Regions from separate parts of the Pseudoalteromonas sp. NEC-BIFX-2020_002 genome, predicted to be linked through region 1. Evidence: riboswitches for the same ligand, from Rfam matches in the RefSeq annotation. Region 1 holds a riboswitch; the other holds the start of a gene.

Region 1 (5,332 bases):
CGTGTCTTGTTCGCTAATATGATAGCCCGAGACTAATTTTTTATTAATCGTTTGTAGGTGGCTTAGTTCATCTAAATTTATGTGTGTCATAACGGTTACTCATTTCCTGTTGATGATTGTGAAGATGCAACAGGGTTAGAATTAAAGGGTGTTGTATTAAAAGGAAAGAGTGAAAAATGTTGTCCTGCGATTTTAACGCGCATTTTTTTATCGCTTTGATTTATTTCAATATCAGTGTCGCTTACTAGCTTTTGATATAAAAATAGCATTTCGTCTGCTTCAAGGTCAGGGTAGCTTTCCCCTAAAAAGCTTAATAATGGTTGTGGTTTTTTACGCTTCGCATTAAAGCGCTTTTTAAAGTTCGCTTTTACATTGTTGTAATCAGGAATATTAGGAGTAACAAAAGCGGGCACATCGTTTTGGTCGGGTAGTTCATATTCGCTGTGCTCAAACTCCGTTAAAGTGGCCATATAAGCGATGATATGGCGTTGTTGCCCGAGTGAAAAACGTTGCGTGTCAGATACAAAATGAGGTTGAACTGTACTTAGCATATTATCAACACCATTTTTACGCACCAATCCCAGCACTTTTGCCGCTTGGCGAGTGATCATATTATTGCGGCGCAACTCTTCACGCAGTGGCATCAGCATATCGGCACTTTTACGTAAGCTTTCGCGACCTACTAGGTGCATCTCTAAAATGCGGGTGCGCAGTTGCTCTAGCATACGTTTGTCTTGGTAGGCTTTGCCTGAGCGCTCTATGTACTCAATTTGCGTACTTATTTGTGTTTCAATGGTACTAAAACACGCATGAAAATCGCCACGAATATCAACCATCTCAAGCATTGGTTCTATGTACTCGTCAAATGCTTCAATGACGGCTTTATAGCGCTTTTGCAGTGATTGCACTGCGTTATTGGCTTTAGCTTGTTCGACTATGTTTAAAATGGCGTTTTCATTGTGGGCAAATAATTTCATTATTTTACGCACTCGATCATCCATAATGCGGCTAAAGCGGCGCATCTCATCGTAGTCTTCAATGCTACCGGCATTATCTAGGCGGTTGCCTAGGCGTGCTAAATCTTCAACCAATACGCTAATTTCTTGTGCTAGGCCTAAATGCTCTTCCTGTAATAAAAAGGTGGCGAAATCTGCAATGGCACGGTTAATTTCAAGCTGAGATGATTTTGCCAAGGGAATAATAATATCTTGGTTTAAAAGCCGATTGGTTTCTTTATAGATCCGTTCGTTTGACCACGTTGGTTGTTTTTGTTTGATCGCACTTTGTACGTCTTTTAGGCTAAAATCGGCCATTTTAAAACGTTTAAATAGCAGCTCTAACATTCCCCAGTGCTCGGTTAGGGTATTTAGCAACTTTTTAGCTGGGATCATAAAGCTCCAAAAAATCTAATGAGTGCTGTGTACCTGTGTTATTTGGACACAGCAATTACTTATATAATATTAAATTGGCAATAGTTTTACACAGCCTTTGGTGCTAGACTGCGCGCCGTGTCGATTACTGACACCTAGTATACAATTTTTACATTTTTATAAAGGTTGTTCAAACACCATGGTAACTGCAATTATCCTAACCCTGATAGCGCTTGCATTCGTGCTCATCGTTATAGAGGATATTATCCATGTAAACAAGGCCAAAACCACGCTTTTCTTTGGTACTTTATGCTGGATTATCTTATTTATCTCGCCTTTAAACGGGCAAACCCCCGAAAGTGTACAACACCAACTTGACCACAATATTTTAGAGATTGCCACATTATGGTTGTTTTTAATGGCTGCAATGACCTTTGTTGCCTATTTAAACTCTAAAGGTTTTATCCAAAATATTGTGCACAAGATCATGCCAAGCTCGATTAGCGAGCGAAAGTTAATGTTCTTGATTGGTGGCTTTTCATTTTTATTCTCGTCGATTTCAGACAACATTACCGCGACGCTAATTTCATTGGCCGTTGTTATGTCGTTAAAACTGGACCCGAAAAAACTGATTAAGTACGCAACGTTAATCATCTTCAGTGTTAACTCTGGTGGTGTGTCGTTAATTACTGGTGACGTAACAACCTTGATGATTTTCCTTGATGGTAAAGTCAGTATTGGAAATTTACTACTGTTAATTGCCCCTGCATTATTTAGTGTTGCTTTATTGGCCGTTATGCTGTCATTTGGGTTAAACGGTGCGGTGCAGTTTACTAAGCAAGAAGATCGCCGAATTGAAAAAACGGATATAACCATTGCCGTTATTTTCTTATCGACGATTATTGCAACGCTGACACTTAGTGTGATGTATCACGTACCTCCATTGTTAACGTTCTTGTTTGGTTTATCGTTAATGTTTTTGACGGCGCAATTTTTAATGCGCAAAAAAGACGTCAACAAAAAAATCATCGACTACATTCGTGAAATTGAATACGACACGCTGCTGTTTTTTGTGGGTGTACTACTGCTTGTTGGTGCGCTAAAAGAAGTGGGTATGCTAAGCAAGTTTACGAATTTGTATGAGTTAATGGCACCAGAGTATGCAAACTACTTAATGGGTATACTCTCTGCTGCGGTAGATAACGTCCCGCTGACTGCTGCGCTGCTTAAAGCTGAAATAGTCATGAGTCCGCAACAATGGTTGTCGTTCACGTATGCAACTGGTGTGGGCGGCTCAATGCTTATTATTGGTTCTGCGGCAGGTATTATTGCGATGAGTAAAGTAAAAGCACTCACATTTTTAAGTTATTTACGTATGTCGTTGTATTTATTAATAGCGTATACAATCGGTTATATGGGCTCATATTTAGCAGGTAGTTTTATTTAATGACCTTTATTAATTAAAACAACTTGACAGCTAGACGTCTAAACGATAACTTTCAAAGCCCACTTTATGTGGGCTTTGTTATTTTAATTGGCAATTATAAAATGCAATTAATCTAACATTCAGAAGAGGTGCGGTATTTAGGTACTTAATGTGAGGCGACGACTGCCAACGACCATTAAGGAGGGAAATATTCGCCGAGGAAAACAACTGCACGTCACAGTGGTTTTTCGGTTTATGGGGCTGAATCCTCAAAACTGTCACCAAATTAGGTGGAGAGCTTCTGGCAGTGGACTTTTCTTATCGAGCACCCCCTTGCCAAGTTCTTCTTGTATTACCGTGGTTTGAATGCCACAAAAGGAGACGACATGAATACCCAATTAGCTGCTAATAACGCGCAACAGTCAGCACAAAACCAAAAAACAGATCACGTAGTAGCAAAATTTGGCGGCACCAGTGTGGCCAACTTTGACGCTATGAGTCGTTGCAGTGAAATTATTGTAGCCGATAACAATGTACGCGTAGTGGCTGTAAGTGCCAGTGCAGGTGTCACTAATCACCTTGTTGCATTGTGTAAAAAAGATATCTCAACGGATGAGCGCGCAGAAAACATCACCGGCGTGTTAGCCATTCAAGAAGCTATTTTAAATGAGCTATCGCTTGATGCGGACTTAGCCCATGGCTTTGACGAAACTATTAAAGCGTTTCAAGCTTTAGCCAGTGAAGGCGTTAAATCAAAACAACAACAAGATGAACTCCTGAGTTTTGGTGAGCGCTTATCGTCGTATTTATTTACCCAGGTGCTGCGTTTGAATGGTTTAAACGCAATTCGTTTTGATGTGCGCCAAGTATTAAAAACAGACAGCCAGTTTTCAAAGGCTACACCAGATGTAGCGGCCACCGCTGCGGCTGCGAAAGAGCATTTGATCCCGCTATTAGCTGAGCACGTTATTGTCACACAAGGTTTTATAGGCAGTGATGCGCATGGCCAAACGACCACTCTTGGCCGTGGTGGTTCAGATTACAGCGCAGCATTATTGGCCGAGGCAATTAACGCCAAAAGCGTGCATATTTGGACTGACGTGGTAGGTATATTTAGCACAGATCCACGTTTATGTGCCAAAGCAACACCGATTGCGCGCTTAAGTTTTGATGAAGCAGCAGAAATGGCCACTTTTGGCGCTAAAGTGCTACATCCTGCGACTATTTTACCAGCAAGCCGTAGTCACATTAACGTCTTTGTAGGTTCGAGCCGTGAACCAGAGCGTGGTGGTACGTGGATTGAGCGTGAAAAATCACAATTGCCAGGTATTCGTGCAGTTACACAGCGTAAAAACCAGTTATTGCTTACGCTTAAGAGCCCAGAAATGCTATTAGCCAGCGGTTTTTTAGCGCGCGTGTTTACGATTTTAAGCGAGTTTAATATCTCGGTTGATTTAGTTACCACGTCAGAAATAAGCGTGGCTATTACATTGGATAACGCGCCAAATGCATCGCGTCCTGAGCTTGATCAAGACTGTTTAGATAAATTAGCAGAGTTTTGCCATGTCTCGGTAGAGAACAATTTAACGCTAGTGGCGCTGATTGGCTCACAAATTCAATTACGTCAGCACGAAATGAATTTAATGAACGTATTAAGTGATTTTAATATTCGCTTAATCTGCCATGGTGCTAGTAAGCACAACTTATGCTTTTTGGTCGAACAAGCTGAATCGGATCGCGTTGTACAAGCCATTCATAGCCGCTTATTAGAAGTTCAAAACGCCGCGTAATTGGTCGATAGTATTTACCACAGAGCACTGCCAGTCAGTGCTCTGATTACTCACTACACTCACATCAAACTCATTATATTGGCAGCTTACAGCGCGCAAATGAGCCTGCGTTAATTGATCAAACACATTGGGACTCAGTAATTTAGCAATCGGCTGGCAAGTGGCTTTAGCGAGTGCTTCTTTTAAGGTCCATATTCTAAAAAATCGCTCAGCGCCTTGTTGTTGATTTTGCGTTATTAAATTTACTTCATCAGGGTGGTAAAAATGCTTTGCGAGCTTTTCAAATGGGCGCTTTGTGCTTATTTTTTCAATATCAAAACCAAACTCAATTCGCTCAATATTCAGCGCGGCACCGACAAAACCGTTTGAGTGCGACAGGCAACTGCTAAACACGGTGTTACTGCCCGTTATATGTATGAGTAATTTACTGCTAGGCTCGTCAAATTCAGAGCTAATATGATGAGCTGGTAACTTGGCAAACTCTGGGGAGCTTTGCTTTACTAAATACTTAAGCAGCAGTCGAGTGGCTAAATATTCTTGCTTGGCTTTGTTACTTTTACGACGAGTGATCACCGCGAGTTCAAAAGGGCTCAATAGCGTATTTAAATCGAACTTATCAATATTTAAATGCTGGGCATCACATAATAAAATTGTGTGTGTATTGAGTGGCTGCATCGTGTGCTTTGTAATGACTAGTTGCTGCTGAAAAAATAACGCCGGCATAAAATCCACAATTAAAGAGATAA
Region 2 (5,332 bases), on a different contig from region 1:
AGTGTGATCATCTGCATCTGCGTATTGCTCGGCAAATTGCACCGCTAAGTTACTGTTGCAGTGATACATACGGTTCCAGTTGGTGCCCGTTATTGGATCAAAGCGACCGAGGGTAAATTCCCCTGATTTTTGATTGCAACCAATAGGATTCGCGTAAGGGACTAAAGTGATATCGCCTTTGAGTTTAAGGCACTTAAGCTGCTCAAGTAATTGGAAGATAACGGCATTACCTTGCACTTCTGCGCCATGCATATTTGCTTGCACGTAAACGCTAGGGCCGCTGCCATCGCCTTTAATTCGATACACTGGAATCGTGAGCGGTAAACCATTGGCGACTTCACCGACTACAATGTTTTCTTGGCTAATGGGTGTTGTAGTACTCATATTAATTACCTCAGGTAGTAGCTAGCATCTTCAGCTTGACGTACACAGGTTAATTGGCCATTTTGTAACGTGTATTCGGCGGCTAATTCATGGCATAAAAAGTACGGCATGCTTTCGGTAAATCCGTAGGCGCCACACTGACTAAATACCAGCCAGTCATGTTCATTTAAATCCTTAGGTAAATGGTGTTCGCCTAAGCAATCAAGCGCAGTGCACAGTGGGCCATATAAACTCATTGCTTGCGTTGTTGCGTTTGACTCACGCAATAGTCGTACAGGGAAGTCTTGGCTGGTTACCGCTGGGCGTAATAAGTGGTTTATTCCACCGCTTAAAATCACTTGTTGTTGGCCATAGTTTAATTTACTTTCAACGACAGGCGTTGCGTAATGACCACACTCACCTACGGCATAACGACCAAGTTCCATCCATAATTCATCTACGCCAGCATCGCGTTTAATTTTTGCAAGTGCATCAATCAGTGCACCCCAGCTTAGAGTGGGCGCATCTAACGTGTATGGAATACCTAAACCACCGCCTAAATCGAGTACTTTTAAATTAATGCCTAAGTCGTCGGCAAGTTGCGTTAGCGGCGCAATCATTTGTGACCAGAGCTCTGCGAGTTTGTCACTGCTGAGCATATTGCCCCACTGAAAAATATGCAGGCCGTCAAAGTTTAGCGCAGGGTAGTCGCGAGTATTTAGCGCCTGCCATTCATCACAACCGAGCCCAAACGGCGTTAAGCTATCGCCACCTAGTGGGTTTTTTTCGCCTTCGGGCCAGCGTAATTGTACGCGCAGCAATACTTGCAGCTGACAGTTTAGTAAGCTTGCTTGCTCATTGAGCCAGCGTACTTGATTGAGGCTTTCGGCAACAAATATGCGTACTCCGCGCTCAATAAAGTGTTTAATTTGTTTCGGGCTCTTTGCAGGCCCGGTGTTGAGCACGCGCTCGCTGTTAATACCTTGAGCAAGTACTTGCTCAAGTTCGCCCTTGCTTGCAACATCAAAGTTAAAGTCTGCGCTATCTAAGCTTTGAATCACTTTAGATAGGGGATTAGCTTTAACGGCATACCAAAGCTTTACCTGTGTTTGCGTTACTAAACGCGCTAAGTGTGCGTTTAGGGTATCAAGGTCATACACAAAAAATGGCGTATCAAGCTGGCTTGATAACTCATCAATGGCGGTTTTAACTGGCGTGCTCAAAAAGGTCATTAACGTAAAACCTCTTCAAGAAGTAATGACGCATCGCTTTGTTCGTCGCGGTATTTTACGATTAACGCGCATGACATGCTTAAACCTTGCTCGCGTGCCCATGCGTTTGATGCAGGACGAGAACCTGGTATAACAATCGCGTATTCTGGAATAGGTTCGCCTTTATCAAGCTGACGCTCATTTACGCAGTCATATACAGGGATAGTGGCTGATAAACGTACGCCAGGGGCAAGTACTGCGCCTTTTTTAACGACTACGCCTTCAACAATCACACAACCTGCGCCAATAAATGCGTCGTCTTCAACGACTACAGGGCTTGCGCCAATTGGCTCAAGTACGCCGCCTAATTGTACTGCAGCGCTTAAATGTACATTTTTACCTACTTGCGCACACGAACCAACCAAGGCGTGGCTATCAACCATAGTGCCTTCGTCAATAAATGCACCAATGTTTACATACGCTGGTGGCATGATAATCGTGCCTTTAGCAACATGTGCACCGCGGCGAACACTTGAGCCACCTGGTACCATACGCACACCATTTTCAGCAGTGAATTCTTGTGGTGCTAGGTTATGTTTATCTACAAAACCACCAGCGAATTCAGTATTAGTGCCGTTTTTAAACGCTTCTAAAATACCTTTTTTTACTTCAACGTTTGCATGCCATTGGCCGTTATCGTCTTGTGTTGCTGCGCGTACGGCGCCCGATTCTAAATTATTTAATAGTTCTAACCAGCTCATTATAAAAACCTGTATTTAATGCCAAGATAAAATGGTGTTATTTGCATTACTGATACAATCAGTTTGCGTTAACTCAAGGTGCGTTAAAGGTGGGCGCAAATACGGGCTAGTAATACGCCCTTGTAAATGCATCAATACTTTAACGGGAATAGGATTTGCCACGGTGAACAAGCTTTGAATCGCTTGTGACCAATCGGCAAATAAATTGGGGTGTTGGCCGCTAAGGCTACGTTTTACAAATTCATGGGTTTGTGTCGGCCACGCATTGGCTGCAACAGACACTAAACCTTTTGCACCCGCTTGGGCAAAGTAAGGCATAAGTGCGTCATCACCACTAAAAATAGCTAACTGTGGTGCGGCATTTCTAAAACCTTCAAACTTGGCGATGTCGCCACTGGCTTCTTTTAGCGCCCATAAATTTTTATGATTTTTTAAATTGCTAATTACGGCAGGTGGAATATCAACAGCGCTGCGCCCTGGGACGTTATAAAGCATGCATGGATGAACACTGGCATCGAGTAGGTTTTCAAACCAGTGGGTTTGACCAATCACGCCTGGCTTTGCGTAAAGAGGAGAGCCAAGTAAGTAGCCGTGAATAGGCAGTTTATTGCAGTATTCAACCCAAGCAATTTGTTGTTTGAGGTTCATACCGCCAACAGCAACCATAAGCGGTACGGTCGGATTTAATTGGCATACATGTTCAACAATGGCTTGTTGCTCTTTAAGCGTTAAGGCAAGGCCTTCGCCTGTGCTGCCAAGCAGTAAAATGCCGTTATTTGCTGCTTGCTGTTGCGCAACTAATTGATCAAGAATCGCATAGTCGACTTCGCCAGCGTCAGTAAAAGGCGTTACAAGTGCTGTCCATAAAGGATAGTTGTTTAAATCAAAATTGTTTTTCATCTACAACGAACTTATAGAGTGTTCGATGAGTATGCTGTGGGGTACGTGAAAGTGCGCCGCATCGTAGTCATTCGAACTAATATAATCCGAAGAGCGAATGGGCTTAATATAATAGGGCGCAATGGCCTTATCATGCTAAGACCAGAAGCTCTCCACCAAAAAATTTAACAGCAGCGCTGTTATTGGTGACAGTCGCTGGGATTCAACCCAGTCGCCCGAAGTAACCCTTCACAAAAAATGTTACTTCTCGGCGTTAATTCCCCTCACGTATGATCATTGGAGTGTGTGCTCCTCACATACGTTACCTGAATAACGCACCTCTTCTAGCCCACAGTGTAAGTTTCATTAAATAAAAAACTTACACCTTAAATAGGGGTAATGGCAGTGATTAAAGCATTTTAGCCGTCTAGGTGTCAAGTTGGCTTTTGAGCGATCGCTTCGAGAGGGTGGTTACGTATTAATGTTTTTTTTCGTACACTAGCAAACAAAGTCGGTTTAAGGGTATTCAGTAATGGAAAAATTTCAGGAAATTTATCAGCGAGCAGCGCAGCGTAAAGGCAGTGAAGCGATGCTTGAGCAATTGCTTTACGCGCCGCTTTCTAATAAGCAACTAAAATGCTTGCCTGATGATGCATGGCTTGAAGAATTTACCCGTAAGGTATTTCAAAGCGGCTTTTATTGGTCGGTTATTAATAGTAAATGGACAGGCTTTAGAGAGGTTTTTTGGGACTTTAATGTAGAAAAATTACTGATGATGCCACCTGATATGCTAGAGCAAAAAGCAACTGACGAACGTATTATTCGCAACTTTAAAAAAGTACAAACTATTCCAGAAAATGCATATATGATTCACGACGTTGCTCAGCAGCATGGCAGTTTTAGTCAGTTTGTGGCTGATTGGCCAAGTGACGATATAATTGGTTTGTGGGCGTATTTTAAAAAGCACGGTGCACGTTTAGGGGGTAACACAGGCCCGTACACACTGCGCGCATTAGGCAAAGATACCTTTTTGTTGTCGCGTGATGTTGAGGCTTATCTTCGTGGGCATAAAATTATTGATGGTGGTTTGCAAACTAAAAAATCACTAAATAGCGCACAGCACTTTTTTAATGAATTACAGCAGCAAAGTGGCTTAAGCCTCCAAGTGCTGAGTTTATTAGTGGCATACAGCGTGGGTGATAACCGCGTTGGCATACAAACAACCGAAGCCTAAGGAATCCAATGAAACTTGTTAGTCGCTATACTCATATTGCAGAAGATTTTGCAGTCCCTGATTTACCTAGCCCTGTTGTTGCACCAACTTTATTACTTTGGAATGAGGCGGTAGCTAAACAGCTCGATATTCAAGCGAGTCCGTCAGAGCGCGCATCCATCTTTAGCGGAAATACCAGTAACAGCACTGTTGCGGCCGTTGCATTGGGGTATTCAGGGCATCAATTTGGGCATTTTTCACCACGCTTAGGAGACGGCCGCGCGCATTTATTGGGTGCCGTATCTGATCAACATCAACAGCTGTGGGATATTCAGTTAAAAGGGTCCGGTGCTACGCCATTCTCTCGTGGTGGTGATGGGCGCTGTGCTATTGGCCCTGCGATACGTGAATACATTATGAGTGAAGCAATGCATGGCTTAAGTGTTCCGACTACACGCTGTTTAGCCGTGGTTGCCAGTGGAGAAACGGTTTATAGGCAACCACCACAGCAAGGTGCGATAGTAACGCGTGTTGCAAGTAGCCATATTAGAGTGGGGTCTTTTCAGTATTTAGCAACTCAAGGGGACGTGTCAGCGTTACAGGCATTAGCTGATAGTGCAATTGCGCGCCATTACCCTGAAATTCAATCCACAGGGTCAGATCGTTACTTAGCATTTTTAAAAGCTGTTATTGAAAAGCAAATCACTTTGGTCGTAAGTTGGATGCGGGTTGGTTTTATTCATGGCGTGATGAATACAGATAATACACTGATAAGTGGTGAGACGATTGATTACGGCCCATGTGCGATGATGAATCAATTTGATTTTGATACTGTGTTTAGCTCAATTGATCGACAAGCGCGGTACGCATTTGGCAGTCAGCCTAACATAGCTAACTGGAATTGT

Evidence for each region. Region 1 has a riboswitch for lysine ahead of lysC (lysine-sensitive aspartokinase 3). Riboswitches for the same ligand answer to the same signal wherever they lie in the genome.
Region 2: it holds a riboswitch for lysine, as region 1 does, so the genes downstream of both, dapA (4-hydroxy-tetrahydrodipicolinate synthase) here and lysC (lysine-sensitive aspartokinase 3) in region 1, are expected to answer to the same signal.

Annotation. Positions count from the first base shown of each region.
Region 1 is NZ_JABEPJ010000005.1:86,044-91,375, reverse strand. It holds gene HJP15_RS07635 (condensin complex protein MksE) at 1-90, opposite strand, end outside; gene HJP15_RS07630 (MksB family condensin complex protein) at 96-1,391, opposite strand; gene nhaD (sodium:proton antiporter NhaD) at 1,570-2,817, shown strand; lysine riboswitch at 2,933-3,105, shown strand; gene lysC (lysine-sensitive aspartokinase 3) at 3,183-4,586, shown strand; gene HJP15_RS07615 (4'-phosphopantetheinyl transferase family protein) at 4,563-5,309, opposite strand.
Region 2 is NZ_JABEPJ010000012.1:38,766-44,097, forward strand. It holds gene HJP15_RS14045 (succinylglutamate desuccinylase/aspartoacylase family protein) at 1-384, opposite strand, end outside; gene HJP15_RS14050 (PLP-dependent decarboxylase) at 390-1,595, opposite strand; gene HJP15_RS14055 (2,3,4,5-tetrahydropyridine-2,6-dicarboxylate N-succinyltransferase) at 1,595-2,335, opposite strand; gene dapA (4-hydroxy-tetrahydrodipicolinate synthase) at 2,351-3,235, opposite strand; lysine riboswitch at 3,373-3,566, opposite strand; gene HJP15_RS14065 (DNA-3-methyladenine glycosylase I) at 3,747-4,448, shown strand; gene HJP15_RS14070 (protein adenylyltransferase SelO) at 4,457-5,332, shown strand, end outside.